DNA from 4 places in the Nissabacter sp. SGAir0207 genome. Region 2 is predicted to be linked to each of the others. Evidence: predicted binding sites of a transcription regulator. Region 2 holds the regulator's gene; each other region holds the start of a gene.
What was found. The regulator PurR, encoded in region 2, represses purine synthesis genes. The targets are predictions, from matches to a motif close to CANGCAAACGTTTGCNTG.

Region 1 (7,869 bases), 270 kb from region 2:
AAAATTCACGGGCGTTCATCGCCAGGTAGCCGATGCCGGCGTTGGCCGAGATGGTCTCCGCCACAATCAGCGTCAGCCACATGAAGCCCAGCGCGAAGCGCACCCCCACCATGATGGAGGGCAGGGCGCCCGGCAACACCACCTGCATAAACAGTGGCAGCCCGGAGAGGCCGTAGCTGCGGGCCATCTCCAGCAGGCCACGGTCAATGTTGCGGATGCCGTGGTAGGTGTTTAAATAGATCGGGAACAGCGTCCCGAGCGCCACCAGAAAGATCTTGGCGGACTCATCAATGCCGAACCACAAAATCACCAGCGGGATCAGCGCCAGATGCGGGATATTGCGCAGCATCTGCAACGAGCTGTCGAGCAGCCGCTCGCCCCAGTGGGAGAGGCCGGTGATAAAACCGAGCAGCAAACCGATGCTGCCGCCAATGGCAAAGCCGATGGCCGCGCGCCAGCTGCTGATCGCCAGGTGGTGCCACAGTTCGCCGCTGGCGCTCAGCGACCAGAAGGCGGTCACCACGGCGCTCGGGGCCGGCAGGATGCGGTTTGACAGCCAGCCGGTCTCCACCGCCAGTTGCCAGAGCAGCACCAACAGCACCGGCACCGCCCAGGGGGCGAGGCGGTAGGCCCCGCGTTTGGCAAAATTTCGCATCGTTCGCTCCTTAGCTCTGGGAGGCTTTAACGGTGTAGAAATCATTGGCGATCACCTCTGACTGCGGGCGCAGCACCCGCAGGTTGGTCTCGCCACCGTCCGGCGCGGCCAGATCGAGATGCGGGAACAGCAGTTCGCCGACCCGGTAGGCCTCTTCAAGGTGCGGGTAGCCGGAGAGCACGAAGGTATCAATACCGAGATCGGCATACTCCTGCATCCGCGCCGCCACGGTCGGCCCGTCGCCCACCAGCGCGGTGCCCGCCCCGCCACGTACCAGCCCGACACCGGCCCACAGGTTGGGGCTGATCTCGAGGTTATCTTTTTTGCCGCCGTGCAGCGCGGCCATCCGTTGCTGGCCCACCGAGTCAAAGCGGGCGAAGGATTGCTGCGCGCGGGCGATAGTCTCCTCATCGAGGTTGGCGATCAGCCGGTCAGCGGCCTGCCACGCCTCTTCCGTGGTATCGCGCACAATCACATGCAGCCGGATACCGAAGCGCACCTTACGTCCCTTGGCGGCGGCCTTGGCGCGCACCTGCTCAATCTTCTCCTTGACCTGCGCCGGTGGCTCGCCCCAAGTGAGGTATAGCTCCACCTGTTCAGCCGCCAGATCCTGCGCCGCCTCCGAGGAGCCGCCAAAGTAGAGCGGCGGGCGCGGTTGCTGCACCGGCGGCAGCATCAGTTTGGCGTCACGCACCTGGATGTGCTTGCCGTTGAAGGTCACGGTTTCGCCCTCCAGCACCCGCCGCCAGACGTGGGTGAACTCCGCCGACGCCTCATAGCGCGCCTCATGGTCGAGGAACAGCCCTTCACCCGCCAGCTCATCCGGGTCGCCGCCGGTCACCAGATTGAACAGCGCGCGGCCGTTGGAGAGGCGATCCAGCGTCGCGGCCTGCCGAGCCGCCAGCGTCGGGGAGATGATACCGGGGCGCAGCGCCACCAAAAACTTCAGCCGTTGCGTCACTGGAATCATCGACGCCGCCACCAGCCAGGAATCCTCGCAGGAGCGGCCGGTCGGGATCAGCACCCCGCCAAAGCCCATGCGGTCCACCGCCTGGGCAATCTGTTGCAGGTAGGCGTGGTCTACGGTACGGGCGCCGTCATTGGTGCCGAGGTAGCGGCCGTCGCCGTGGGTCGGTAAAAACCAGAATACGTTCAGGCTCATGGTGTGCTCCTTTAGTGCCCGGCATCCGGCCGGGCTGAATCGCGAGAAAAGATCAGGGTTACTGCGGCGCGCGCCAGACACGGCTGGCAATGTCGAGCCGTTTCGGCAACAGGTGGTTCTCAAAGAACAGGTTGGCGGTGTTCTGCTGCGCCTGCACCGTGCGGTCATCCACCGGCTCAATAATGGTTTCTGGGCGGTGGCTCAGATAGGTGGCAATCACCGGCTCCGGCAGGCCCATCGCCTGCGCCAGCAGGGTGATGCTCTGGGTGCGGTCACTGCGCGTCAGGGCATCGGCGGCAGTAAGCTGCGCCAGCACCTCTTTAATAAAGGCCGGGTGCGCCTCGGCATACTGGCGGCTCGCCAAATAGAAGGAGCCGGTCTGGTTAAGGGTGCTGCCATCTTTCAGCACCCGCACGCCACCCTGCAACTGCGCCGCCGAGTAGTAGGGATCCCAGATAGCCCAGGCGTCCACGTTGTGCTGCGCAAAGGCCGCCCGTGCGTCCGCCGGGGTCAGGTAGACCGGCGTAATGTCATTGAGGGAGAGGCCGGCCTCCTGCAACGCCCGCAGCACCAGATTGTGCGAGCTGGAGCCGCGCTGGAAGGCCACCTTGCGCCCCTTGAGATCCGCCACTTGTTTAATCGGGCTGTTCTCCGGCACCAGAATCACCTCGGCCTTCGGCTTCGGCGGCTCCTGGCCGACGTAGAGCAGATCCGCCCCGGCGGCTTGCGCGAACAGCGGTGGCAGGTCGCCGGTGCTGCCCATGTCAATGCTGCCGACGTTCAGCGCCTCCAGCATCTGTGGCCCGGCCGGGAACTCCACCCAAGTGATGTGGGTCTGCGGGTAGCGCGTCTCCAGCATCTGGTGGCTCTTGGCCAGCACCAGACTGACCGAGCCTTTCTGGTAGCCAATGCGGAACTGCGCCGGGTCATCCGCCGCCTGTGCCATTAGGCTCAGGCTGCCCAGCAGGGCGAACAGCGCCGTGGCGCGTTTCCAGTGTCGTAATAGGCTTGCACTCATCCTTGTCCTCCGGGCCGTTATCAGGCGATATGCCGCAGTAAATGGGAATCAAATGTAGAGACTGACGCCCGGCGGCTCAGCGCCAGGTGGAAGTTGGCGAGTGCTTCCTCCAGACGTTCGGCCAGCGCTGGCGCCAGTTGTGGCTGCGGCTGCGCCTTCATATCCACCTGGCTGTCATCGGCAAAGACGCCGTGTAGCACCTCTTGGGCTTTCAGCGCGGCCAGCACCGGTTTCAGCGCGTAGTCCACCGCCAGCATGTGGGCGATGGAGCCGCCGGTGGCCAGCGGCAGCACCACCTTATGCTCCAGTGCACGCTCTGGCAGCAGGTCGAGCAGCGTTTTCAGCGCACCGGAATAGGCGGCCTTGTAGACCGGCGTGGCCATCAGCAAGCCGTCGGCCCCGGCCAGATCCGCCGCCAGCGCCTTGACCTGTGGGCTGGCGAAATTGGCGAACAGCAGATCCTCTGCGGCAAAATCATGCAGGCTATAGCTGGTGACCTTAACGTCACGTTGTTGCAGCCACTGCTCGCCAAGATGCAGCAGCACCGAGGAGCGCGACGGCAGGCGCGGGCTGCCAGCCAGGGATATAACGTGCATAATCACTCCTTATAACCAAAATGAATAATAATTCGGTTTTTCCTAACTAAGTGATAACAAAGCTAACAGCCCGTCCGCTTTTGATGAAATCTTAATTCCGGCATTCCTTTGCCAGAAAACGGATAAACGTGGGTAATGAATAGAGAGGGAAGAGGAGGAAAAAGGTAAGCAGCCTGTGACGGGCTGGTAAACGATTGCGTAGAGGGCGGGAATCAGTTCCCTTTTGCCCGGCGATGCCGGATAATACGCCCCCGGTTTGCCACCGGGAACTCAGGAGATTTCATGTATTACCCGCTCGTCAGAAAAGCGCTTTTCCAGCTCGACCCCGAACACGCGCACGAATTAACCTTCCGCCAGCTTCGCCGCCTCTCCGGCTCGCCGTTTGAATTCCTTATCCGCCAGTCACTGCCAGCCAAGCCAGTCAGCTGCATGGGCCTCTCATTCCGCAATCCGTTGGGCCTGGCGGCCGGGCTGGACAAGGATGGCGAGTGCATTGACGCCTTCGGTGCGATGGGCTTCGGCTTTGTCGAGGTGGGCACCGTGACGCCGCGCCCGCAGGATGGCAATGAGAAGCCGCGCCTGTTCCGCATTGTCGAGGCGCAGGGGCTGATTAACCGCATGGGCTTCAATAACCGCGGTGTCGATAATTTGGTCGAGAACGTGAAGAAGGCCCATTTCGGCGGCATTCTGGGGATTAATATCGGCAAAAATAAAGACACGCCGGTGGAGCAGGGCAAGGATGATTACCTGATCTGCATGGAGAAGGTCTACCCCTATGCCGGCTATATCGCGGTGAATATCTCCTCACCCAATACCCCCGGTTTGCGCACCTTACAGTATGGCGACGCGCTGGATGAATTGCTGGCCGCCATCAAGAATAAGCAGGCTGAATTGCAGCAGCGCCACCAAAAATATGTGCCGGTGGCGGTGAAAATTGCGCCGGATCTCTCGGAAGAGGAGCTGGTACAAATTGCCGACAGTCTGGTGCGCCATAATATTGACGGCGTGATTGCCACCAATACCACCCTCGACCGCAAACTGGTGCACGGCCTGCCCTATTGCGAGCAGGCGGGTGGGTTGAGCGGCCGGCCAGTGCAGCTGCGCAGCACAGAAATTATCCGCCGCCTCAACCAGGAACTGCAGGGCCGCTTACCGATTATTGGCGTGGGCGGCATCGACTCCCTGACCGCCGCGCGCGAGAAAATGCAGGCCGGGGCCTCGCTCATCCAAATTTATTCCGGCTTTATTTACCACGGGCCACGCCTGATTAAAGATATTATTCACTCAATTTGATATTTTTTAGGCAACTTGCCGGGCCGGGGGGTTTATTTCTCTCTCCGGCTCGTCTATATTTTGTCCACTGCCGGGGGTATTAGGCACGGGATGAGAGGCCGTTATCAGCGTAAATAATAAGTCCCGCTCCACTCACCGGCATCATTTATTAGCATGCCGTCACCCTGCACACATTTTCAGGCGGTCTTTTTTCTCTTTTTTCATTAACAGGCGTGAAAGGGTAACCCATGAGAATCAAACCTGACGATAATTGGCGGTGGTATTTTGATGCCGATCACGATCGGCTGATGTTGGATCTGGCGAATGGGATGATATTTCGCTCACGGTTTCCTGCCAAAATGCTGACGCCGGACGCGTTCGGGGAGTGCGCATTTTCTGTCGATGATGCCGCGCTCTATTTTGATTATGAGGAGCAGTGCCGCCGAATTAAGCTTAAATCCGAGCTGCGGGCGGAACTGGTATTGAATGCGTTGGTGGCCTGCCGCTTCCTGAAGCCGCTGATGCCGAAAAGTTGGCACTTTGCGCAGCAGGCGCGCGCCATGCAACCGAAAAGCGGTGATGTGGTGGCGGTCGAGGTGACCGAGAGCAGCCAGCAGGCGCAACTGCTGGTGGTGGAAGCGGGCGACAATGCCAGCCTCTGCCTACTGGCCCAGGGCCAGCTGACGCTCTCCGGGCGCACCATGCAGTTTGGCGATGCCATCAAGATCATGCATGACCGGCTGATCCCGGTCGCGGAAGAGGTTGATCTCGCCGCCCTGTACGATCAGGCGGTGTAGCGGGCAGGGCGCGCCCGGTGCGCGCCGCCTGCCTGACGGCGTCCGTTAGCTGAGTGCCACATCCCCAAGCGGTATGCAGCTGCAACTCAGCAGCGTGCCGTCATCCCCCAATGCGTCCTGCACCAGCGGGGCCACCTTTCCTTTCTCCAGCGTCAGGCGGCAACTGCCACACATGCCGGCCCGGCAGGAGTAGGGAATGCGGAATCCCTGCTGCTCCAACTGATCCAACAGCACCTCTTGCCGGTTGCCGCTGAAACTCTGGCCTTGATAGCTGATCTGCACGCTCTGGCCGCCTGCCATCGGCAGCGGTGGCGCCAGCCGCTCCTTTACCTCACCAGCATGGTAAGCGCGCGGTGTACCGGTGGTCAGCACCTCCACCCGATCGCCAACGCGGATAATGCCGCTGTTGTGCGCAATCAGGTTCATGCCGAAATCCACGTCGCCATCGTCGGCGGTACGGAAGGATTGCAGCGTCTTGAGCGGCTCGCCGCTGGGGTGCTTCTCGCCACGTTCGGTGCTGACGGTGGTCAGCACGCAGCGGCTACAGGGCTTGGTCACCTCAAAAGTCACCCCACCGATGCGCAGCGTGCGCCAGCCATCCTCGGCAAAGGCGGTCGCGCCTGCCACCACCAGATTGGGGCGGAACTGTGCCAGCTGTACGCCCGCCGGGCAGCGCTGGCGCAGCGCCTCCAGCGAAGCCTCATTGATCAGCAGGAAGGGGAAACCATCCGCGAAGGTCAGCGGGATCTCCGGGCGCGGCTTCACCCGGCGGCTAAGCACCGGCCCCAGCCAGCGCAGCTGCACCTCTCGGTTGAGCAGGCCGCTCAGCCACTGGTTGATGGCGTCCGGGGCGATGCGGGCGGTAAAATGGTTGCCCCACACCTCGGTTGGGCTGTCGCTGTCGCTGAACTCTTCGGTGCGCACCACCGCGCTGTCGCCGTTGGGGGCCGTGATGTAAAGGCCGCCCGGCAGCAGGGCCGGGGTGAACTGCACCAGATGCGGGTACTGGCGCGCGGTAATAAAGGTGCCGTCCGGCTCAGTCAGCATAAAGGCGCGGTCAAATGCCAGGCCGGACTCCGCCACGTGGGCTTGCGACAGTTGCAATCCCCGCATCGATTTCACCGGATGAATAAAGAGTTTGGTCAGGGTAATCAATGGTTGCCTCCTTGCTGACAAAAATGGGCGTCAGCAACTTTATGACAAGCGGGTGGGATTAGCTATAATGCGCAACAATTTTCTATTTGGTGATAAGTCGATATGAACTCTCTGTTTGCAAGCACGGCGCGTGGCTTGGAAGAACTGTTAAAAAGCGAACTGGAAGCGCTGGGCGCCCACGCCTGCAAAGTGGTGCAGGGTGGGGTACATTTTCAGGGTGACGATCGTCTTCTGTACCAAAGCCTGCTCTGGAGCCGTTTGGCCTCCCGTATCCTGCTGCCGCTGAATGAGTTCAAGGTGCACAGCGACCTTGATCTCTACCTTGGCGTGATGGCGATTGACTGGCCCTCCGTGTTTGGCGTGGACAAAACCTTCGCCGTGCACTTCAGCGGCCTGAATGATGAGATCCGCAACAGCCAGTATGGCGCACTCAAGGTAAAAGACGCGATCGTTGACAGCTTCGTGCGCAAAATTGACCAGCGTCCGAACGTGGCGAAGCAGCAGCCTGACATCCGCGTCAACGTCTTCCTGCAACGTGATACCGCCAGCGTGGCGCTTGACCTGAGCGGCGAGGGCCTGCACCAGCGCGGCTACCGTGACCTGACCGGCCTGGCACCGCTGAAGGAGAACCTGGCCGCCGCCATCGTGATGCGCTCCGGCTGGGCGGCCGGCACGCCGCTGCTCGACCCGATGTGCGGCTCCGGTACCCTGCTGATTGAGGGGGCGATGATCGCCGCCGACCGCGCGCCCGGCCTGCATCGCCAGCACTGGGGCTTTACCGCCTGGAGCGGCTTCAATGCCGAGCTGTGGCGCGAAGTGACCACCGAGGCGCAGGTACGTGCGCGCCGCGGCCTGCAAGAGACCACCTCCCGCTTCTTTGGCTCGGACATCGATCGCCGGGTGATTGAGATGGCGCGCGCCAACGCCCGCCGCGCTGGCGTGGCGGAGCTGATCACCTTCAACGCCGCTGACGTCAGCAAGCTGACCAACCCGCTGCCGGAAGGCCCGCGCGGCACGGTCATCAGCAACCCGCCCTACGGCGAGCGTCTGGAGAGTGAACCGGCTTTGATCGCCCTGCACAACCTGCTGGGCCGCATCATGAAGAGCCAGTTCGGCGGCTGGCAGCTCTCGCTGTTCAGCGCCTCGCCGGAGCTGCTGAGCTGCCTGCAACTGCGCGCCGAGCGCCAGTTCAAGGCGAAAAACGGCCCGCTCGA
Region 2 (7,869 bases):
CATCACACAAAATGGCACCAGCAGCAGCGCCAGCCCCGGCGTGGCGAGCCAGGCCAGCAGGAACAGCGCGATGATGCTCAGGCCATAGCCAGCCAGCAGCCACGGCACCAGCACCTTGCCATCACGGCGGCTAACCACGTAGCGGCAGCCAAACCCACCAATCAGGAAGGCAAAGGTCTGTGGCACGTAGCTCAGGCCGATGGCATCCGCGCCATAGCCCATGGCGTGCAAGATGAAGGGCGAGCCGGTCAGCCAGGCGAAGAAGCCTGCCGAGCAGGCGGCATACATCAGCACGTTGCCGCTAAAGACGCGGGAGCCGAGCAGCGCCAGCATCCCTACCTTGGGGGCCGGGTGATCAGTGCCCGGCCGGTTGGCAGGCTGGAGCCGCAGCGTTGGCACCAGCAGCAGCAGGGTGATGGCGAGCAGCGCCAGGAAGATGGCGCGCCAGCCAAAGTGGTTCAGCAGCCAGGCACCCAGCAGCGGGGCCAGCGCCGGTGACAGCGCCACCAGCGGCATAATGGTGGCAAACACCCGTTTCGCCTGCTCGCCCGTGCAGCGTTCCACCACCAGCGCCTGCCAGCTTACGGCCGCCGAACAGACCCCCACCGCCTGCACAAAGCGCATCAGCCAGAGCTGGCGCGCATCCTGCACCCACAGCATCCCGGCGCAGCCGACGGCAAACATCAACAGCCCCAGCACCAGCACGGGCTTGCGGCCGATGCGGTCAGAGAGCGGCCCCCAGATCAGCTGGGCGCAGGCGAAACCGGCCAAAAACAGGCTCAGGCTGGCGCTGATGGCATTGGGCGTCAGCGAAAGATCCGCCTGCATCTGGGCGAAGGCCGGCAGGTACATGTCAGTGGCCAAAAAGCCAAGCACGCTCAGTCCGGCCAGATAGAGCATGAAAAGAGGGGAGTGGGTCATAGCAAATCCCTATGGTTTGTTAGCAGGTGATAAGAAAAACGCATAGCGGTGTGCACTCTACTGGAGCAGCCGGGGCATTGTGAAACGTTAAAATTTGCGCCATGCTGTGAAAAATTTTGCAAGCAGAAACAGGGGGGCCGCGCCATGTGGTCAGAATATTCGCTGGAGGTGGTGGACGCCGTGGCGCGTACCGGCAGCTTTAGCGCGGCAGCGCAGGAGCTGCACCGGGTGCCCTCGGCAGTCAGTTACACCGTGCGCCAGCTGGAACAGTGGCTGGCGGTGGAACTGTTTGAGCGCCGCCACCGTGATGTAGCAATTACCGAAGCCGGGCAGGTTTTTATTGAGGAGGCGCGCGGTGTTATCAAAAAAATGCAGGCCGCGCGTCGCCAGTGCCAACAGGCGGCCAATGGCTGGCGTGGGCAGCTCAATCTGGCGGTGGATCGGGTGGTGCGTGCGGATCGCACCCGGCAGCTAGTGCTCGATTTCTACCGCGAGTTTCCCGATATGGAGCTGCTGATCTCGCCGGAGGTGTTTAACGGCGTCTGGGATGCGCTGGCGGATGGACGGGTGGATGCAGCGATTGGGGCCACCCGCGCCGTGCCGGTGGGCGGCAGCTACCGCTTCCGCGACATGGGCTTTCTGCCGTGGCGCTGTGTGGTGAGCCGTACCCATCCGCTGGCACAACTGCCCGGCCCGTTGGCGGATGAGCAGTTACGCCCGTGGCCAGCCCTCTGTCTGGAGGACACCTCCCGCACCCTGCCGAAGCGCGATACCTGGACGCTGGATAACCAACGGCGGCTGGTGGCACCAGACTGGACCAGCGCGCTGGATTGCCTGCTGGCTGGCCTGTGCGTGGGGATGATTCCGGCGCACATGGCGCAACCGCTGATCGATCGTGGAGAGTTGGTGCTGCTGACGCTGGCGCAACCCTTCCCGGACAGCGCCTGTTGCCTGACCTGGGATCAGGCGCGCGCCTCGCCGGCGCTCAGCTGGCTGCTGGATTATCTGGGGGACAGCGAAACCTTGAACCGGGAGTGGTTGCGTGGGGAGTAAAAAACGGGGCGCATGGCCCCGGCTGGCCGATTAACGGCGGTAGTCGCGGTAGGGGCCATCGGCCACGGAGCGACGCTCCACCAGTTTCGGGCGCACTTCAATGGTCTGCGGGTCTTCACGCTTGCTGGTGATGCGATCCAACAGCATGGCAAAAGCGCTCTCGCCAAGGCGCTCTTTCGGCTGGTGGATGGTGGTCAGCGCCGGGGTAAAGTAGCGCGCGTTACGCACGTTGTCATAGCCAATCACCGAGATGTCTTGCGGCACGCGCAGGCCCATCTCGTCGGCGGCGCAGATGGCGCCCATCGCCATGATGTCGCCGCCGCAGAACACCGCCGTTGGGCGCTGCTTCTGCACCAAAATCTGCTGCATCGCCTTGTAGCCGGACTCCGGCTCAAAATCACCCTGTACCACCCACTCCGGGCGCACAGTAATATTCGCCTCCTCCATCGCCTTCAGGAAACCCTGATGGCGGCCGCCGCCGGTGTTGCGTGACAGCTGGCCGGGGATGATGCCGATGTCGCGGTGGCCGCGCTCGATCAGGTAACGGCCTGCGATGTAGCCGCCCTCAAAGGCGTTATCAATGATGGAGTCGGTAAAGTCGCTGCGTGCTGAACCCCAGTCCATCACCACCATCGGGATGTTGCGGTACTCCTCGAGCATACCGATCAGCTGATCCGGGTACTCAGAGCACATCACCAGCAGGCCGTCGACGCGCTTTTGCGCCAGCATCGCCAGGTAAGCCTGCTGCTTGTCGAGGTTATTGTGGGAGTTGCAGAGGATCAGGGTATAGCCCTTGCTGTAGCAACTGTTCTCCACGGACTCAATCACCTCAGCGAAGTAGGGGGCCTCACTGGAGGTCGCCAGCAACCCGATGGATTTGGTGTGGTTGACTTTCAGGCTGCGCGCCACGGCGCTTGGGGAGTAGTGCAACTCCTTGATGGCGGCCCAGACCGCCGCCTTCGTCTCTTCAGCGACGAAACGTGTTTTGTTGATAACGTGTGACACGGTGGTGGTGGACACGCCAGCACGTTTGGCGACATCTTTAATCGTGGCCATGGGAAAAGTGACTCCTGAAAGTACGTGTTACAGCACGTAACTATAATGTTAATCGTTTGCCTGCGTTTATTCTTCTGCCCACCGTAAGAGATGCAGTGAATTCTAGGGGGAGAGGACGGTCATCTTCGCTGGGGAGCGGTGGGGCATTGCAGCCGTGGCCGGGTACGCAGTGTGTAAACCGCGAATTTTCCCCTATTCTTGCGCAAAGGGGAAGCAGAAAATTATCCCGTTGCGCATCACAACGCGATAGGCATTGCCTGCCATAATGTGAGAATATGGGAACTCATACAAACATTGTGGTTTTGTGTGCGTTATTCAGGAGAACACATGGATACCAATTTGAAACTGTCGCTATGCACCACCGTGGCAGCGCTCACCGTGATCATTGCCTTTAGCTTTACCGCTGTTTTGGGCTAACCCGCCTGCACCAGAAACAAAAAAGACGCCCTTGGGCGTCTTTTTTGTTTCGCGGTGGTCAGCGTACGGTCTTGGGGGTCATCACGCGGCGGGCGCCGACGTAATGGTCTTGCCAGTAGTCATTGTCCAGATAGCTGATGCGGATGTCCTCGCCGGTGCGCGGCGACTGGATAAATTTGCCATCGCCGAGATAGACGCCAACATGGTCGGCCGCGCCACGGTTGGCGATGCGGAAGAAGACCAGATCGCCGCTCTCCAGCTCGCCACGTTTGACCGGTGCGGCATCACGCAGGTGGTACATCTCGTTGGCGGTGCGTGGCAGGCGGATCTTCATCACATCTTTATAGGCGTAATAGACCAGTCCGCTGCAATCGAAACCGGTGGTGGGGGAGGTGCCGCCCCAGCGGTAGGGCTTGCCTACCTGCTTCATCAGCTTGGTCATCGCCGTTTGCTTGGCTTTCTGGTAGCGCTTTTTATGCGCCGGGCTGAGTGCCAGCGGGCCGCTCTCCACGGCCTTGGCCTCGTGGCCGGGCAGGCGCTGGCGGCCATAGCCTTTTTTGTAGCCCTTTTTCGGCGGCGTCACCTTGACCAGGTGGGTGGAGGCGGTTTTGCGCGTTTTACCGCTTTTGGTCGTGACCTTGACCACCTGAGCCTTATCGCGGCTGGTGGCTTTTTTCTTTACGCTGGTTTTCACCGGCTTGCGCTTTTTACGGTCATCCGTCCTGGCCTCACTGGCATGGCCCTTGCGGGGGTCGGCCGACGTGCGCGCATGGGGCGACGCATGCGCCAGATTCATACAGAGCTGAGTAAAAAGCAAAACGAAAAGCGTAACGAGTAAACGCATGGCAACGCTACCAAAAGTGTCCGACAAACATCCATGGAGGCCCAGTATTACTGAAACCTGCCGCACAAAAAAGCATGAAACCCCCTGATTCTAATTCATATTGTCAGAAAAAGTTAATAGCTTTTTTCATTAGTGAAAACCAGGGGGGGGATATGCTGCTTTTATCCGCAACTCAAGCGGTTAGCGGCCTGGCGGCACAGTGAGGCAACGCGTTTTTCCGATAAACCTCATCGTTCAGATCTGTTACTGTTAACATATGTTTAATTATTGTTAGCAGTCAGGCCGACGAATTTAGGGCGTGTAAGAAAACCCTGCAAAAAATGGTGTTTTCATCCCGTTGCCGCCCTCGTTACAATAGGCCACTGCTGATTTGATGTGACGCGTAATAGCCAGCCAATGGCTTGAGGAAGCAAGACAATGACGACAATTGAAAAGATCCAGGCCCAGATCGCGGAAAACCCGATCCTGCTGTACATGAAAGGCTCTCCGAAGCTGCCAAGCTGCGGCTTCTCCGCTCAGGCGGTACAGGCGCTGTCCGCGTGCGGTGAGCGTTTTGCCTATGTGGACATTCTGCAGAACCCGGACATCCGTGCCGAGCTGCCGAAGTACGCCAACTGGCCGACCTTCCCGCAGCTGTGGGTGGATGGCGAACTGGTTGGCGGTTGTGACATCGTGCTAGAGATGTACCAGCGCGGCGAACTGCAACAGCTGATTAAAGAGACCGCCGAGAAGCACCGTTCCCAGGAAGAGCAACAGTAATCCGGGCGCGGGGGCAACCTCAGTGGCAATGAAAACGGGCGACCCTAGGGTCGCCCGTTTTGTTTTACTCGTCGGCTTCTGGCGTTGCCAGCGGCCAGCCACCCAGCCGTTTCCAGCGGTTGACCAGCTCACAGAACAGCAGTGCCGTCTGCTCAGTGTCATACAGCGCGGAGTGCGCCTGGGCGCTGTCAAAGGGGATGCCGGCGGTGATGCAGGCTTTCGCCAGCACCGTCTGCCCGAGCACCAGCCCGCTCAGCGCCGCGGTATCAAAGGTGGCGAAGGGGTGGAAAGGGTTGCGCTTGAGGCTGGCGCGCTCGGCGGCCGCCATCAGGAAGCTGTGATCAAAGTTGGCATTGTGCGCCACAATAATCGCCCGGTTGCAGTTCTGCTCCTTCATGCCCTTGCGCACCATCTTGAAGATGGCGTGCAGCGCCTCATACTCACTCACCGCGCCACGCAGCGGGTTGTGCGGATCGATGCCGTTGAAGGCCAGCGCCTCCGGTTGCAGCACCGCCCCCTCAAACGGGGCGACATGGAAGTGCAGCGCCTCATCACGCGTCAGCCAGCCGTCGTCGTCCATGCGCAACGTCACGGCGGCGATCTCCAGCAGGGCATCGGTACGGGCGTTAAAGCCAGCGGTTTCAACATCAATCACCACGGGATAGAACCCGCGGAAGCGGCCACTCAGGGCGTTGGGATCACTTTTATCAGCCATCAGTTTCTTATCAGGTTCGAATTCAGCGCGCATTATGGCAAATTTTCGCGGCCGATGCAGGGGAAGGGCAATACGCAGGAGAAGACGGGCGACGGCGTGCCGCGCCCGTAGGATCAGGGAAGCTATCAGTTGCCGAGGCCTTTGCCAGCGTGGCTGTTTTCAATCAGCTCAATCTTGTAGCCATCCGGGTCTTCCACAAAGGCGATCACGGTGGTGCCGCCCTTGACCGGGCCAGCTTCACGGGTCACATTGCCGCCAGCATTGCGGATCTGGTCACAGGTTGCTGCGACATCATCCACGCCCAGCGCGATGTGGCCGTAGGCCGTCCCCATGTCGTAGCTCTCGACGCCCCAGTTGTAGGTCAGTTCAATCACTGCGCCTTCGCTCTCTTCGGTATAGCCGACGAACGCCAGGGAGTATTTGTATTCGGTATTTTCACTGGAACGCAGCAGACGCATGCCTAATACCTTGGTGTAGAAGTCGATGGAGCGTTGCAGGTCACCGACGCGAAGCATGGTATGGAGTAAGCGCATAAAGTCCTCTGATAACAGGTTGGCACGCGGCGAGGTGTTCGCCGCATGGATAAAAACAGTTAAGTATAGCCTTCGCAGGCGAATAAATTCAATGTGATGCAGATAGTCACAGCGTTGGGTAGTCGGTGTAGCCCTCACGGCCACCGCCATAGAAGGTCTCTGGCTGCGGTGGGTTGAGCGGCGCCTGCTGGGCAAAGCGCGCCACCAGATCCGGGTTGGCGATGTAGTCGCGGCCAAAGGCGGCGGCATCAACGTAACCGGCGTCAATCAACTGTTCCGCCTTCTGCTGCGTATAGCCGCCGGCCCCGATGATCACCCCCTGATAGCGGGCGCGAATCGCCTTGCGCAACGCCTCCGAATAGGGGCGGCCGCCGACCCAGTCCGGCTCGGAGATGTGCAGGTAGGCCAGTTGGCGGGCGCTCAGTTGCTCCACCAGCGTCAGCGCGTCCTGCTCCTCCTGCTCGCCATTGCCCATGCCAGCGACGGCACCGACCGGCGAAATGCGGATGCCAACGCGGTCAGCCCCCAGCTCGGCCACCACGCTCTCCACGACTTCCAGCGTCAGGCGCAGGCGGTTCTCGACACTGCCACCATACTGATCATCCCGCAGGTTGGACTCCGGCGACTGGAATTGGTGCAGCAGGTAGCCGTGGGCAGCGTGGATCTCCACATAGTCAAACCCGGCTTCCCGCGCATGGATGGCGGCCTGGCGGAATTGTGCCACCACCTCGGCGATCTCGGCCACGGTCAGGGCGCGCGGCGGCGAGCAGGGAACGCGCGTCAGGTTGCCCTGTTCATCCCGGATCGTGGTGCGGGTGTCGGCGGTCTGTGCCGAGGGGGCGACCGGCGACTGCTGGCCCGGTTGCAGCGAGGTGTGGGAGATGCGGCCAACGTGCCACATTTGCAGGGCGATGTGGCCGCCGCGCGCGTGGACGGCGTCCGTGATCTGGCGCCAGGCGGCCACCTGCTCAGGGGAGTGGATGCCCGGCGCGCCGGCGTAACCCTTGCCCTGCAGGGAGATTTGCGTCGCCTCGCTAATAATCAGCCCGGCGCTGGCGCGCTGGCTGTAGTACTCGCCCATCAGGGCAGTCGGCAAATCGCCCGGCTCCTGGCTACGCAGGCGGGTGAGGGGGGCCATAAAGATTCGGTTCGGCAGGGTGCGCCCGCCAATGGTCAACGGGGTAAAGAGTGTGCTCATGGCCAATGCCTCCTGAAAAAGTGTCCGGGCCACTATGCAGAGGAAAGGCTGGGGCAGATTGTTCAAACGTGCGCTCTAAGGCGTTGAAAGAAACCGGCGTACAGGCACGCCGGGTGAAGGGGGCGCAAGGGGCGTGGCCAGCGGGCGGCACGCCAAAGGCTCACGTTTGCGCAGCACAGGGCCACGCCGTGATGTTCTCGGCGGCAAAGAGCCTTTACCGCGACGCCACCCTATCACCCGGTTATGACAGAAATTTGATGGCATGGGCGGGAAAAATGGCGGGCAGGCTTGCCAGCCCGGCGCAAAGGGGCTTCAATGAGTAAGCGGGCGATAAATTAACCAGCGCGCAACGTGCCGCCCGTTTGCGCAAAAG
Region 3 (7,869 bases), 1.3 Mb from region 2:
GCCGAGCTGACGGCGCGCGTTGCGGAACATCCGCATCCACGGGCTGTCCTCGCCCCAGTTTTCCGGGTGCCAGGAGTTGCTGACGGTACGGAACACGCGCTCCGGGTGCGGCATCATTACCGTCACGCGGCCGCTGGCGTTGGTGACCGCCGTAATGCCGTTCGGCGAGCCGTTCGGGTTGGCCGGGTAGTTCTCGGTGACGTTACCCAGGTTATCGACATAGCGCAGCGCCACCAGACCCTGATGCTCCAGCGTCGCCAGGTGGGCGTTGTCACGCACCTCCACTCGCCCTTCCCCGTGGGAGACGGCGATCGGCATCCGGGAGCCAGCCATCCCCTCCATCAGCAGCGACGGGCTGGCGGCCACTTCCACCAGACTGAAGCGCGCCTCGAAGCGATCCGACAGGTTGCGCACGAAGCGCGGCCAGCTCTCGGCCCCTGGGATCAGCTCCTTGAGGTTGGACATCATCTGGCAGCCGTTGCACACGCCCAGCGCCAGCGTCTGCGGACGGTTGAAGAAGTCTTCAAACTCGTCGCGCACGCGGCTGTTGAACAGCACGGATTTCGCCCAGCCTTCGCCCGCGCCCAGTACGTCGCCGTAGGAGAAGCCGCCGCACGCCACCAGCGTGTGGAAATCTTGCAGATCACGACGCCCCTCGATCAGGTCGCTCATGTGCACGTCCACCGCATCGAAACCGGCGCGATGGAAGGCGGCCGCCATCTCCACGTGGGAGTTAACGCCCTGCTCGCGCAGCACCGCCACTTTCGGCCGAGCCTGTTTGGCGATGTACGGCGCGGCCACATCTTCGTCCGGCGCAAAGGTCAGCTTGGCGTTCAGGCCCGGATCGCTGGCCTGCTGTTTGGCGTGGTGCTCCTGATCGGCGCACTCTGGGTTGTCGCGCAGGCGCTGCATCTGCCAGGTGGTTTCAGCCCACCAGGTGCGCAGGGTGCTGCGGCTCTCGCTGTAGACCGCGTGGCCGTTGCTCTGGATCACGAAGCGGTCGCCCTCGGTGGCGCGTCCCAGATAGTGGGTGCACGCTTGCAGGCCATGCTTCGCCAGCAGCGCCTCAACTTCCGCACGCTGCTCCTCTTTCACCTGGATGACCGCACCCAGCTCCTCGTTGAACAGTGCCGCCAGCGCGTCATTGCCCAGCGCATGGATGTCCACGTCAAGACCGCAGTGGCCAGCAAACGCCATCTCTGCCAGCGTCACCAGCAGGCCGCCGTCGCCGCGGTCGTGGTAGGCCAGCAGCTTGCCCTCTGCCACCAGCGCCTGCATGGCGTTGAAGAAGCCCGCCAGCTGTTCGGCGTCATGCACATCGGCGGTGGTGTCGCCCAACTGGCGATAGACCTGCGCCAGCGCGGTGGCACCCAGCGCGTTGCGGCCGTTGCCCAGATCGATCAGCAGCAGCGCATTGTCGCCCTTGTCGGTGCGCAGTTGTGGGGTCACGGTACGGCGCACATCCTCCACGCGGGCGAAGGCGGTGATCACCAGCGAGAGCGGCGAGGTCATCTCACGCGTCTCGTTGCCCTCCTGCCAGCGGGTCTTCATTGACATGGAGTCCTTGCCGACCGGAATGGTCAGGCCGAGCGCCGGGCAAAGCTCCTCGCCCACCGCGCGTACCGCGTCATACAGGCCCGCGTCCTCGCCGGGGTGGCCCGCCGCTGACATCCAGTTGGCGGAGAGTTTCACCCGCTTCAGGCTGCCAATGTCGGTCGCCGCCAGGTTGGTCAGCGCCTCGCCGACCGCCAGACGGGCGGAGGCGGCAAAGTTGAGCAGCGCCACCGGGGCGCGCTCGCCCAGCGACATCGCCTCGCCGTGGTAGCTGTCGAGGCTGGCGGTGGTGACCGCACAGTCCGCCACCGGGATCTGCCACGGGCCGACCATCTGGTCGCGTGCCACCATGCCGGTCACGGTACGGTCGCCGATGGTGATCAGGAAGGTCTTCTCCGCCACTGCCGGCAGGTGCAGCACACGGTTAACGGCGTCTGCCAGGGTGATGCCCTCGCGTTGCAGCGCATGGCCAGCCGCCTGTTGGCGCGTCACGTCACGCAGCATTTTCGGCGTCTTGCCCAGCAGCACATCCAGCGGCATGTCGATCGGCTGGTTGTCGAAGTGGCTATCGTTCAGCGTCAGGTGGCGCTCTTCGGTCGCCTCGCCAATCACCGCATACGGCGCGCGCTCACGGCGGCAGATCTCATCGAACTGCGCCAGTTGCGCCGGTGCCACCGCCAGCACGTAACGCTCCTGGGATTCGTTGCACCACACTTCCAGCGGGCTCATGCCCGGCTCATCATTCAGGATGTCGCGCAGCTCGAACCGGCCGCCGCGGCCGCCGTCGCTCACCAGCTCCGGCATGGCGTTGGAGAGGCCGCCCGCGCCGACGTCATGGATAAACAGGATCGGGTTCTCTTCGCCCAGCTGCCAGCAGCGGTCAATCACCTCCTGGCAACGGCGCTCCATCTCTGGGTTGTCACGCTGCACGGAGGCGAAATCGAGGTCGGCGTCCGACTGGCCTGAGGCCATCGAGGAGGCCGCGCCGCCGCCGAGGCCGATGTTCATCGCTGGCCCGCCCAGCACAATCAGCTTGGCGCCTACGGTGATCTCACCCTTCTGCACATGGTCGGCACGGATGTTGCCAATGCCGCCCGCCAGCATGATCGGCTTGTGGTAGCCACGCAGCTCCACGCCATTGTGGCTGCTGACCTCTTCCTCATAGGTACGGAAGTAGCCCAGCAGCGCTGGCCGGCCAAATTCGTTGTTGAAGGCCGCGCCGCCCAGCGGGCCTTCGGTCATGATGTCGAGCGCGGTGACAATGCGCTCTGGCTTGCCGAAATCCTCTTCCCACGGCTGCTCAAAGCCAGGGATGCGCAGGTTGGAGACGGAGAAACCCACCAGCCCTGCTTTCGGTTTCGCGCCACGCCCGGTTGCGCCCTCATCGCGGATCTCGCCGCCGGAGCCGGTGGCCGCGCCCGGCCACGGGGAGATGGCGGTCGGGTGGTTGTGGGTCTCTACCTTCATCAGGATATGCGCCTCTTCCTGATGGTAGTCATAGCGCCCCTCTTTCGCGTCGGCGAAGAAGCGGCCCACCGTCGAGCCTTCCATTACCGCGGCGTTGTCCTTGTAAGCGGAGAGCACGTGGTCGGGGGTCTTCTCAAAGGTGTTCTTGATCATTTTGAACAGCGACTTCGGCTGCGCCTCGCCATCGATCACCCAATCGGCGTTGAAGATCTTGTGGCGGCAGTGCTCGGAGTTCGCCTGCGCGAACATATACAGCTCGATGTCGGTCGGGTTGCGCCCCAGCGTGGTGAAGGCCTGTTGCAGGTAGTCAATCTCATCCTGCGCCAGTGCCAGGCCCAGCTTGACGTTCGCCTGCTCCAGCGCGCCGCGCCCTTCGCCCAGCACATCCACATGCCCGACCGGGGCCGGCTGGTGGTGCGCAAAGAGCTGCTGTGCCTGCTCCAGCTCGCTAAAGACGCACTCCATCATGCGGTCATGCAGCAGGGCGGCCAATGCCTGCCACTGCGCGTCCGTCAGGGTCGGCGCCTCAATATAGAAGGCCAGGCCGCGCTCGAGGCGCGTGACCTGCGTCAGGCCACAGTTATGGGCGATGTCCGTTGCCTTGGAAGACCACGGGGAGATGGTGCCGGGGCGTGGCGTCACCAGCAGCAGGCGGCCTTGCGGGGCGTGTTCGGCGAGAGAGGGGCCATATTTCAGCAAACGCTGCAATTTGGTCTGTTCGTCGGCGCTCAGTGGCGCACTGACGTCGGCAAAGTGTACATATTCGGCGTAGACAGCGTCGACCGGCAGGCGGGCTTCCTGGCAACGGGACAGCAGTTTGTTAATACGAAAAGCCGACAAAGCGGGCGAACCACGCAGTATTTCCATCATTTCAGTTCTCTCGTCTTCGAAGCCGCAGGCAGGGCTTCATTGGGCGCAACAGGGGGAAAACGCGGGCCATTATAGAGAATCCCACTGCCAGACGAAACCGTTTGCGCAGGGATAATTACGATTAGTCCGCTTTTGCCGCCTTTTGGCAACCGGTGCCAATAAAGTTGCGTGTTGGCTTTTTGTTGAGCAAAATGCGTCGGCACTGGGATTTTACACATGCGTTAGCATGACCTAATACACGCAATGACATCGCGCCGCAGTGAGATAACTATTTGAAGCGCATACAATTAAATTACCTTTTTGTCGGGGCGGTAACGCTGCTCCTGGCGCTGGCCCTTTGGCCCGCCATTCCCTGGCACAGCAACCAGGGCGACCAGCTTGAGCGTATCCTGTCACGCGGCGAGCTGCGCATCAGCACCCTTAACTCCCCGCTGACCTACTACACCAGCCAGGAGGGCGCGGGCGGGCTGGATTATGAGCTGGCCCAACACTTTGCCGAGTATCTGGGGGTCAAGCTGGTGGTGCGGCCGCAGCGCAGCATTGATGACCTGTTTGATGATTTGGATGACCAGCGCGCCGATCTGGCCGCCGCCGGGCTGATCTACAACACTGACCGGCTGGCCCGTTTCCGCGCCAGCCCCGCCTACTACTCCGTGTCGCAACAGCTGGTCTATCGGCAGGGCAACGCCCGGCCCAAAAACCTCGACGCCCTGAAGGGCCGGCTGGCGGTCGCCTCTGGCTCGGCCTACGTCAGCACCCTGAAGCAACTGAAAGCGGGCAAGCACCCCGACCTGAGCTGGGAGTCGGTGGGCGATCTCTCGACGCGCGAGCTGCTGGAGCAGGTGGCGGACGGCAAGCTGGAGTACAGCATCGGCGACTCCGTGACCATCGGGCTGTTGCAGCGCATCCATCCGCAGCTGGCGGTGGCCTTTGACATCACTGATGAGGAGCCGGTCACCTGGTTCTTCCCGCGCAGCGGCAATGACAGCCTGCACGCGGCGCTGCTCGACTTCTTCAGCCAGATGATGGAGGACGGCACCCTGGCGCGGCTGGAGGAGAAGTATCTGGGCCACGTCGGCAGCTTTGACTACGTGGACACCCGCACCTTCCTGGCGGCGATCGACAATATCCTGCCAGCGCTGCAACCGCTGTTTGAGAAGTATGCGCGCCAGTTTGACTGGAAATTGCTGGCGGCCATCTCCTATCAGGAGTCGCATTGGGACCCGACCGCCACCTCCCCCACCGGCGTGCGCGGTCTGATGATGCTGACGCGCGCCACCGCCGCTGGCCTCGGCATCGATGACCGGCTGGACTCGGAGCAGAGCATCCAGGGCGGTACGCTCTATCTGGAGCGGCTGATGGAGAAGGTGCCGCAGAGCGTGCCGGTGGATGAGCGCATCTGGTTTGCGCTGGCGGCCTATAACATGGGCTACGGCCACATGCTGGACGCGCGCAAGCTGACCAAAGCGCAGCAGGGCAACCCGGACAGCTGGGTGGACGTGAAGCAGCGGCTGCCGATGCTCAGCCAGCGCCGTTACTACAGCCAGACCACCTACGGCTATGCGCGCGGGCAGGAGGCGTATAACTACGTGGAGAATATCCGCCGCTATCAGGCGAGTCTGGTGGGCTATCTGGAGGAGCGGGAGAAGAAGGCCGCCCAGCAGGCGGCCCTCGATGCGCAGTATGCGCGCGGTTACCCGGCGGTCTCCGCCGAGGCGGCCGGGCTGTAGCGCCTTACTGGCCGGCGGCGCGCGCCGCCTGTTTCAGCGCCTTCTGCTGGGCGCGGCGCAGGCGGAAGAAGTCGCTCAGCTGGGTGGAGCACGCCTCCGCCAGCACGCCCGACTCCACCTCAATCTGGTGGTTCATGCCGGGGTGACGCAGCACGTCGAGCAGCGAGCCGACCGCGCCGGTCTTCAGATCCTCCGCGCCATACACCAGCCGCCCAATGCGGCTGTGCACCATCGCCCCGGCGCACATCACGCACGGCTCCAGGGTCACGTAGAGGGTGGCGTTCAGCAGCCGGTAGTTTTGCAGCACCTGGCCGCCCTGCCGCAGCGCCATGATCTCGGCGTGGGCGGTTGGGTCGTGGCGGCCAATCGGCCGGTTCCACCCTTCGCCAATCGGCTGGTTGTCCAGCACCAGCACCGCGCCGACCGGCACCTCGCCCTCATCCTGCGCGCGTTGCGCCAGCGTCAATGCGTGCCGCATCCAGAATTCGTGGTTATTTTCCTGCGTCACATTGACCTCATCATCTATTTGCCGCGCGCATTATACACGGCTGCTCCCCCCATTCTAGCCTCTCGCCGCCCAACCCGCCGCCGCCGGCCGCCACGCGGCAAAACGCTAAGTGAATCACCTAACAAATCAGGGAGTTAATTTTTTCATGCTGCACTGGAAAGTGCCGTCTCTTTGCGGGAAATCAATTTGCCGCATCAATAACAGGACTATGGTGAGGGCCTACCCTACCCGGACAGGAGAGTTACCATGGCCATTTCCACCTTTTATATTCCCTCCATCAATGTCATTGGCGCGGGCTGCCTGACGCAGGCGGTCAGCGTGATGCAGGATCACCACTTCCGCCACGCGCTGATTGTCACCGACAGCGTGCTCAGCCAGCTGGGCGTGGTTGCGCAGGTGCAGGCGCTGCTGGCGGCGGGAGGCATCGAGAGCAGCGTATTTGACGGCACCCACCCCAATCCCACCTGCCAGAACGTGGCGGATGGGCTGGCGATCCTGCGCGCCAGGGCGTGCGACTGCGTGGTGTCGCTGGGCGGCGGCTCCCCGCATGACTGCGCCAAGGGCATTGCGCTGGTGGCGGCCAACGGCGGCGAGATCAAGGATTACGAGGGCGTTGACCGCTCCGCCAAACCGCAATTGCCGCTGATTGCCATCAACACCACCGCTGGCACCGCCTCGGAGATGACGCGTTTCTGCATCATCACCGATGAGGCGCGCCACATCAAAATGGCGATTGTCGATAAGAACGTGACGCCGCTGCTGTCGGTCAACGATCCGCAGCTGATGGCCGGGATGCCGAAGGGGCTGACCGCCGCCACCGGCATGGATGCCCTGACCCACGCGGTGGAAGCCTATGTCTCCACCGCCGCTGACCCGATCACCGACGCCTGCGCGCTGAAGGCCATCACCATGATCGCCGACAACCTGCGTACCGCGGTGGAGGATGGCGCGAACCCGCAGGCGCGTGAGGCGATGGCCTATGCCCAGTTCCTCGCCGGGATGGCCTTCAACAATGCCTCGCTCGGCTATGTCCATGCGATGGCGCACCAGCTTGGCGGCTTCTACAACCTGCCGCACGGCGTCTGCAACGCGGTGCTGCTGCCCCATGTGCAGGCATTCAACGCCCAGGCAGCGGCCGGACGGCTGAAAGAGGTGGCAGCGGCCATGGGGATAGCGGTCGAGGGGATGGATGACACACAAGGGGCAGAGGCGTGCATCGCGGCGATCCGCGCGCTGGCGAAGGCGGTCGGCATCCCGGAGGGGCTGCGTGCGTTGCAGGTGCGCGAGGAGGACTTCCCGACGCTGGCGACCAACGCGCTGAAAGATGCCTGCGGCTTCACCAACCCGGTACAGGCCAGCCACGCAGAGATTATGGCGATCTTCGCCGCTGCCATGTAGCCAGCAAAAAGGGCGGAAATCCGCCCTTTTTTTCACCCTGCCCTGTTTCACTCCAGCTGTTGCAACTCGCCCTCTTTGCTCACCCGAAAACGGTGCTCACAGAAGAACAGCAGCGGGTTATCCTGCTTGCTGTCGCTGTAGCCGCTGTAGAGTTTCAGCGGTGTGCCAAGGCGCTGCTCCAGCTGCACCACCTTCTGGATGCCGAGGCAGCGCAGCGGCAACACCCAGCCGCCGTTACGCCGCGCCATGCGGCTGCCAACCAGCTTCACCCGGTGCAGGAAATCGGAGCCGTGGTAGACCTGCTCCACCAGCCGCTGCGGCGAGCCGGTAATCAGCCACACC
Region 4 (7,869 bases), 1.7 Mb from region 2:
AACCTGCTCGGCGATCACGCCACCATCGGCTCCTCCGGGATGCGCAACTTGCCCATCAAAGGCGCAGATGGCGTGCTGATCACGTTCGCCAAGTGCTGCCGCCCGATCCCTGGCGACCCGATTATCGCGCACGTCAGCCCCGGCAAGGGTCTGGTGATCCACCATGAGTCCTGCCGCAACATCCGCGGCTACCAGAAAGAGCCTGAGAAATTCATGGCGGTGGAGTGGGATGATCACGGGCTGGATCAGGAGTTCATCACCGAAATCAAGGTGGACATGTTCAACCATCAGGGGGCGCTGGCCAACCTGACCGCGGCGATTAACGCGGCGGAGTCCAACATCCAGAGCCTGAGCACCGAAGAGCGCGATGGCCGGGTCTACAGCACCTTTATTCGCCTGACCGTGCGCGATCGTATCCATCTGGCGAACGTAATGCGTAAGATTCGTATTATGCCGGATGTGATCAGAGTGAACCGAAACAGAAACTAAGGCTGATGACTCCACAACGTTACGCGCGAATCCGCGAAATGCTGACTGCCAGACAACCGGATCTCACGGTATGTATGGAGCAGGTGCACAAGCCCCACAATGTCTCGGCCGTGATCCGCACGGCCGATGCGGTTGGCGTCCACCAAATCCATGCGGTGTGGCCCACCAACCGTATGCGCACCCTGGTCTCCTCCGCGGCCGGCAGCAACAGCTGGGTGCAGGTCAAAACCCACAAAACCATCGTTGAGGCGGTCACCGCCATGAAACAGCAGGGGATGCAGGTGCTCGCCACCCATCTCTCTGACAAGGCAGTGGATTTCCGCGAGATCGACTACACCCGGCCCACCTGCATCCTGCTCGGGCAGGAGAAAACCGGCATCACCGCTGAGGCGCTGGCGCTGGCCGATCAGGACATCATTATCCCGATGGCTGGCATGGTGCAGTCGTTGAACGTCTCGGTTGCCTCGGCGCTGATCCTGTATGAAGCCCAGCGTCAACGGCAAAACGCCGGCATGTACCATCGCGATGCCTGTATGCTCGATGATGAGGAGCAGCAACGGCTGCTGTTTGAGGGCGGCTACCCGGTGCTGGCGAATGTCGCGAAGCGCAAGGGGCTGCCGCGCCCACATATTGATGATCAAGGCCAGATTGTGGCGGAGCCTACCTGGTGGGCCGCCATGCAAGCCATGGAGCGCTAAATGAAAGGACGCCTGCTGGATGCCATTCCGTTAACGTCACTGTCCGGGGTTGGGGCCAGCCAGGCGGGCAAGCTGGCAAAGCTTGGTCTGGAGACCATTCAGGATCTGCTGCTGCACTTGCCGCTGCGTTACGAAGACCGCACCCACCTCTACCCAATCAATGACCTTCTGCCGGGCATTTTCGCCACGGTAGAGGGTGAAGTATTGCGCACGGATGTCAGTTTTGGCCGTCGGCGCATGATGACCTGCCAAATCAGCGACGGCACCGGCGTCCTTACCCTGCGTTTCTTCAACTTCAATGCCGCGATGAAAAACAGCCTGGCCACCGGCCGCCGCGTCACCGCCTATGGTGAGATTAAGCGTGGGCATCATGGCGCGGAGATCATCCACCCGGAGTATCGCCTACAGGGCGACCACAGCGAGGTGGTGGTGGAAGAGTCCCTGACGCCGGTCTATCCGGCGACCGAGGGGGTTCGACAGGCCACGCTGCGCAAGCTGACCGATCAGGCGCTCGATTTGCTGGATACCGTGCCCATTGAGGAGTTGCTGCCGGAGGAGTTGCGGCGCGGCATGATCTCGCTGCCGCAGGCGCTGCATCTCTTGCACCGCCCACCGCCGGATGTGCGGCTGGAAGATCTGGAGAAGGGGCGCCACCCGGCGCAGCGTCGCCTGATCATGGAGGAGTTGCTGGCGCACAACCTCAGTATGCTGGATGTGCGCGCGGGCACCCAGAGCTATCAGGCGCTGCCGATTCCCCATGACACGGAACTCACCAGCCGTTTCCTCGCCTCCCTGCCCTTCCAGCCGACCGGCGCACAGCGGCGGGTAGTGGCGGAGATTGAGCAGGATCTGGCGAAAGGCTTCCCGATGATGCGGCTGGTGCAGGGCGACGTTGGCTCTGGCAAGACGCTGGTGGCGGCGCTGGCGGCGTTGCAAGTGATCGCCCAAGGCAAGCAGGTGGGGCTGATGGCACCGACCGAACTGCTGGCGGAGCAGCACGCCAATAACTTCCGCCAATGGTTTGAGCCGCTCGGCATCCAGGTTGGTTGGCTGGCCGGTAAACAGAAGGGCAAGGCGCGTCAGGCGCAGCAGGAGGCGATTGCCAGCGGCCAGGTCTCCATGGTGGTCGGCACCCACGCCATCTTCCAGGAGCAGGTGCAGTTCAACGGGCTGGCGCTGGTGATTATCGATGAGCAGCACCGTTTTGGCGTCCACCAGCGGCTGGCACTGTGGGAGAAGGGGCTGGTGCAGGGCTATCACGCGCACCAGTTGATCATGACCGCTACCCCCATTCCGCGCACGCTGGCGATGACCGCCTACGCCGATCTCGACACCTCCGTGATTGATGAGCTGCCGCCGGGCCGTACCCCGGTGACCACCGTCGCGATTCCCGATAGCCGCCGTGAGGACATCATTCAGCGGGTAAAAAATGCCTGCGAGCAGGAGGGGCGGCAGGCCTATTGGGTCTGCACCCTGATTGAGGAGTCCGACATGCTGGAGGCACAGGCGGCGGAAGCGACCTGGCAGGGGCTGAAGGAGGCGCTGCCCGGCCTGAACATCGGGCTGGTGCATGGCCGCATGAAACCGCAGGAGAAGCAGGCGGTAATGCAGTCATTCAAGCAGGGGGAGATCCAGTTGCTGGTGGCGACCACGGTGATTGAGGTTGGCGTGGATGTACCGAACGCCAGCCTGATGATCATTGAGAACCCGGAGCGGTTGGGGCTGGCGCAGCTTCATCAGTTGCGTGGCCGCGTCGGCCGCGGCGCGGTGGCTTCCCACTGCGTGCTGCTCTACAAAACGCCGCTGAGCAAAACGGCGCAGCGGCGGCTTCAGGTGCTGCGTGACAGCAATGACGGCTTTGTGATTGCCCAGCAGGATCTGGAAATCCGTGGGCCGGGCGAGTTGCTCGGCACCCGCCAGACCGGCAGCGCCGAGTTCCGCGTTGCCGATCTGCTACGCGATCAGGCGATGATTCCGGAAGTGCAGCGGGTGGCGCGCCATATCCACCAGCGCTACCCGGAACATGCCAGGGCGCTGATTGAGCGCTGGCTGCCGGAGCGCACCCGCTACACCAATGCCTGACGTGCCCGCTACAGGGCGAACGCTGGCAGCAGCAGGAACAGCTTAATCACCAGCGCGTTGACGATATCCATAAAGAACGCCCCGACCATCGGCACAATTAAAAAGGCGAGATGTGAGGGGCCGAAACGCCCGGTGATCGCCTGCATATTGGCGATGGCCGTGGGGGTCGCCCCCAGCCCAAAACCGCAATGGCCCGCCGCCAGTACCGCCGCATCATAATTCGCCCCCATCACCCGGTAGGTCACAAACACCGCATACAGCGCCATCGCCAGCGTCTGCGCCGCGAGGATCACCAGCATCGGCAATGCCAGCGCTGACAGCTCCCAGAGTTTTAGCCCCATCAAGGCCATCGCCAAAAACAGTGACAAACTGACGTTGCCGACGACCGACACCGCGCGGTCAAAGACCCGGTAGAGGCCCGAGGCAGAGAGGATGTTGCTGAGCACTACGCCGACAAACAGCACGCAGACAAATGTCGGCAGCTCGAAGGCGGTACCATGCAATTTCCCAGACAGGAAACTGCCCACCGAGAGGCAGATGGCGATCATGGCGATGGTTTCAATCAGCACCAGCGGCGTAATCAGTCGGCCGGTCAGCGGTTTCTCGAAGGCGCTGGGCGTCTCCAGATCCTCCGGGCGCCCCTCCGGCGTCATTGAGTGCCTGACCAGATAGCGTGCCACCGGCCCACCAACCAGCCCCCCCAATACCAAACCAAAGGTGGCACAGGCCATCGCCACCTCAGTGGCGTTGCTAAACCCATAGCGCTCACTGAACATCTTGCCCCACGCCGCGCCGGTGCCGTGGCCGCCTGACAGGGTAATGGAGCCGGAGAGCAGGCCGGTCAGCGGGTTCAGCCCCATCATGCTGGCCAGCCCAAGGCCAATCACGTTTTGCAGCACCAGCAGCCCCACCACCACAAACAGGAAGGTGACCAGCGAGCGACCGCCCTGACGCAGGCTGCCGATATCCGCATTCAGGCCGATGGTGGCGAAGAAGGCCAGCATCAGCGGCTCTTTCATGGTGCTATCGAAGCGGATCTCCCAGCCGGAAAGCTGCTTCACCAGCAGCAGGCCCAACGCCACCAGCAGGCCACCGGCCACTGGCTCCGGGATGGTGTAGCGGTTAAAGAGGGGAATGCGCTGGACGCACTTGCGCCCCAGCAGTAGCACCAGTGTTGCGGCGACCAGCGTGCCGAAGTTATCGAGTTCAATCATCAAAACACCCCAAAAAAGATAAAAATATATAAAAGATCAATTGGTTATTTTTATGCCAATCCCTTATGCGGGGCGGGCGATCCGAATTAAAAACCCAAAACCTTACCAAAGGCAAGGTTAAGCGTAACGGCGCGGCACGTCTGGGCGTGAAAGAATTTATCGACTGCATTCGCAAACGTTTGCTTTTGGGCTGGCAGGCTCATTAAAATGCCCCCTTTGCCGCCCCGGGAACCCTGATATGAGCGTACACACCGCCGAGCGGGAGTCTGGCACTGCCGCCACTCCCCACAATAGTGAATTGATCTACCGCCTGGAGGATCGCCCGCCGCTGCCGCAAACCCTGTTTGCCGCCTGCCAGCATCTGCTGGCGATGTTCGTGGCGGTGATCACCCCGGCACTGCTGATTTGTCAGGCGCTCGGCCTGCCCGCGCAGGACACCCAGCACATCATTAGCATGTCGCTGTTCGCCTCCGGCTTGGCTTCCATCCTGCAAATCAAGACCTGGGGGCCGGTGGGGTCTGGGCTGCTCTCCATTCAGGGCACCAGCTTTAACTTCGTCAGCCCGCTGATCATGGGCGGCATGGCGCTGAAAAACGGCGGCGCGGATGTGCCGACCATGATGGCGGCGCTGTTCGGCACGCTGATGGTCGCCTCTTGTACTGAGATTGTGCTGTCGCGCTTCCTGCATCTGGCGCGCCGCATCATTACCCCGCTGGTCTCCGGCATTGTGGTGATGATCATTGGCCTCTCCCTGATTCAGGTGGGACTGACCTCCATCGGCGGCGGCTACGGCGCGATGGCCGATCACACCTTCGGCGCGCCGAAAAACCTGCTGCTGGCCGCCTCGGTGCTGGTGGTAATCATTGTGCTGAACCGCCAGCGCAACCCCTACCTGCGCGTCGCCTCGCTGGTGATCGCCATGGCGGTCGGCTACCTGCTGGCCTGGGCGCTGGATATGCTGCCCGTCACCGCTGGGGCCACTTCGCAGAGCTGGATCATGCTGCCGACGCCGCTCTACTACGGGCTGGGCTTTGACTGGAACCTGCTGCTGCCGCTGATGCTGATCTTTATGGTGACCTCGCTGGAGACCATCGGCGACATTACCGCCACCTCTGACGTCTCGGAGCAGCCGGTCGCTGGCCCGCTCTACATGAAGCGCATCAAGGGCGGCGTGCTGGCGAATGGCCTCAACTCGTTGCTCTCGGCGGTGTTCAACACCTTCCCCAACTCCTGCTTCGGCCAGAACAACGGCGTGATCCAGTTGACCGGCGTGGCCAGCCGCTACGTCGGTTTTGTGGTGGCGCTGATGCTGGTGGTGCTCGGCCTGTTCCCCGGCGTCAGTGCACTGGTGCAGCACATTCCTGAGCCGGTATTAGGCGGCGCGACCATCGTGATGTTCGGCACCATCGCCGCCTCCGGGGTGCGCATTGTGTCGCGCGAGCCGCTGAACCGCCGCGCGATCATGATTATCGCCCTGTCGCTGGCCGTAGGATTGGGCGTCTCCCAGCAGCCGCTGATCCTGCAATTCGCCCCGGACTGGGTGAAGAACCTGCTCTCTTCCGGCATCGCCGCCGGTGGCATCACCGCCATCGTGCTGAACCTGGTCTTCCCACAAGAGAAGTAACGCCTTTCCCCCTGTCCTGCCGCGGCCAGTGTGATCACACACTGGCCGTTTTTTATGGAATGTGTTGGCCCTATCTATTGTGATAGCGGGCTGATTGCGGCATAAACAGGGTTACTTTGCGGGTAAGGGGTAGTGAGAGCGATGAAATTTCTCGGGAAAGTGCTGGCAACCGTGCTGTTGCTGTGTGTGCTGATCGTGGTGATAGGGTATCTGGTGTTACAGACCCCGTGGGCAGCTGGCTGGGTCAGCCGCTGGATCAGCGCCAACAGTGATTACCGGCTGGCGATTGGCAAGATTGACCATGAGTGGTCTTCTCCCATGGCGCTGACCCTGCATGATGTGCGGCTGACACCGGCGAACCAGCCCGCGCTGCTGGACGCTGGCGAAGTGAGCCTGGCGTTTAATTGGCACCAGCTCTCCCAGCCCGGCCACTTTGAGCGCCTGACGCTGCGCAACGGTAGCCTGAACCTCGGCAGTGGGCAACGCGCACTGCCGGTGGAGGCGGATCTGTTGCAGCTGAGCAATATGCGGCTGAACGCCAACGTCGATCGCCTCGCCATTGCTGCCCAACAGGTCAACGCGGGCGTCGCCCCGTGGCGGCCCACTGCCGCGCAGCCGCTGGGCAACGATGCCGAGTTCCAGTTGAGCGCCGGGGCATTGACGCTGAATGACATGCCCGCCTCGCAGGTGCTGATTCAGGGGCGTATCCAGCAAAACCGGCTGCTGCTGAATACCGTCGGCGCGGATTTCGCCCGCGGCCAACTGACCGCCAATGCCAGCCGTGACGCCGAGGGCAACTGGAACATCAACGCCCTGCGCCTGAGCAATATCCGCCTGCAATCGCCGCACACCCTCGCCACCTTCTGGCAGGATTTTCAGGCGCTGCCGAAAATGACCCTGAAGCGACTGGATGTGATTGACGCGCGCGTGCAGGGGCCGGACTGGGCCTTCAACGACCTTGACCTGACGTTGCAGGAGATCACCTTCGATCACGGCAACTGGCAGAGCGACGATGGTTCGCTCGCCTTCAATGCCAGCGACCTGATCAACGGCGACCTGCACTTCACTGACCCGATTGTCGATCTGGCTTTCGATAGTCAGGGCATCACCCTCAAGCAGCTCAGCACCCGCTGGCAGAACGGCCTGCTGCGCACCAGCGGCCACTGGGCGCGCGCCGACCAGCGCCTGCAACTGGATGAGCTGGTGGTGGCGGCGCTGGAGTACACCCTGCCCGCCAACTGGCGCGAACGCTGGATGCAGCCACTGCCGTCGTGGCTCTCTGGTGTCGGCGTCAGCAAGCTGACCGCCAACCGCAACCTGATCATTGATGTGACGCCGGACTTCCCGTTCCAAATTACCGCCGTGGATGGCATCGGCACGGATCTGGTGCTGGCGCGTGACCACCAGTGGGGCATCTGGGGCGGCAAGCTGACCCTGAACGCCAGTGACGCCACTTTCAATAAGATCGACGTGCGTCGCCCATCGCTGACCCTGACGGCGGATGACAACCAGATTGCCGTCACGGAGTTGAGTGCCTTTACCCAAGATGGGTTGCTGGAGTCAACGGCGACCGTCGGCCAACAGCCGCAGCGTCCCTTCAACCTCACCCTGACCGGGCGCGGCGTGCCGTTGCCGCTGGTACAGAACTGGGGATGGCCGGTGCAGCCGCTCAACGGCAGCGGTGCCCTGAGCGTGCAGTTGCAGGGGCAACTGGCAGCCGGGACGCCGTTGAAAAGCGGCCTGACGGGCCGCCTGACCGCCA

Region 1: the regulator PurR is predicted to act here: its motif matches at 3,615-3,632, upstream of pyrD (quinone-dependent dihydroorotate dehydrogenase).
Region 3: the regulator PurR is predicted to act here: its motif matches at 3,982-3,999, upstream of purL (phosphoribosylformylglycinamidine synthase).
Region 4: the regulator PurR is predicted to act here: its motif matches at 4,652-4,669, upstream of C1N62_RS17325 (NCS2 family protein).

Annotation. Positions count from the first base shown of each region.
Region 1 is NZ_CP028035.1:2,427,417-2,435,285, reverse strand. Features, by position in the region: gene ssuC (aliphatic sulfonate ABC transporter permease SsuC) at 1-655, opposite strand, end outside; gene ssuD (FMNH2-dependent alkanesulfonate monooxygenase) at 666-1,817, opposite strand; gene C1N62_RS10785 (sulfonate ABC transporter substrate-binding protein) at 1,876-2,763, opposite strand; gene ssuE (NADPH-dependent FMN reductase) at 2,856-3,431, opposite strand; gene pyrD (quinone-dependent dihydroorotate dehydrogenase) at 3,714-4,724, shown strand; gene C1N62_RS10770 (cell division protein ZapC) at 4,952-5,500, shown strand; gene C1N62_RS10765 (YcbX family protein) at 5,546-6,655, opposite strand; gene rlmKL (bifunctional 23S rRNA (guanine(2069)-N(7))-methyltransferase RlmK/23S rRNA (guanine(2445)-N(2))-methyltransferase RlmL) at 6,758-7,869, shown strand, end outside.
Region 2 is NZ_CP028035.1:2,156,758-2,164,626, reverse strand. Features, by position in the region: gene punC (purine nucleoside transporter PunC) at 1-921, opposite strand, end outside; gene punR (DNA-binding transcriptional activator PunR) at 1,066-1,974, shown strand; gene purR (HTH-type transcriptional repressor PurR) at 2,005-3,030, opposite strand; gene C1N62_RS09390 (YnhF family membrane protein) at 3,358-3,447, shown strand; gene C1N62_RS09385 (C40 family peptidase) at 3,506-4,291, opposite strand; gene C1N62_RS09380 (Grx4 family monothiol glutaredoxin) at 4,709-5,050, shown strand; gene rnt (ribonuclease T) at 5,115-5,798, opposite strand; gene gloA (lactoylglutathione lyase) at 5,891-6,298, opposite strand; gene C1N62_RS09365 (alkene reductase) at 6,405-7,496, opposite strand.
Region 3 is NZ_CP028035.1:862,914-870,782, reverse strand. Features, by position in the region: gene purL (phosphoribosylformylglycinamidine synthase) at 1-3,888, opposite strand, end outside; gene mltF (membrane-bound lytic murein transglycosylase MltF) at 4,164-5,621, shown strand; gene tadA (tRNA adenosine(34) deaminase TadA) at 5,626-6,099, opposite strand; gene yiaY (L-threonine dehydrogenase) at 6,376-7,527, shown strand; gene yfhb (phosphatidylglycerophosphatase C) at 7,575-7,869, opposite strand, start outside.
Region 4 is NZ_CP028035.1:3,846,511-3,854,379, forward strand. Features, by position in the region: gene spoT (bifunctional GTP diphosphokinase/guanosine-3',5'-bis pyrophosphate 3'-pyrophosphohydrolase) at 1-489, shown strand, start outside; gene trmH (tRNA (guanosine(18)-2'-O)-methyltransferase TrmH) at 495-1,187, shown strand; gene recG (ATP-dependent DNA helicase RecG) at 1,188-3,269, shown strand; gene gltS (sodium/glutamate symporter) at 3,278-4,483, opposite strand; gene C1N62_RS17325 (NCS2 family protein) at 4,722-6,107, shown strand; gene C1N62_RS17330 (AsmA family protein) at 6,249-7,869, shown strand, end outside.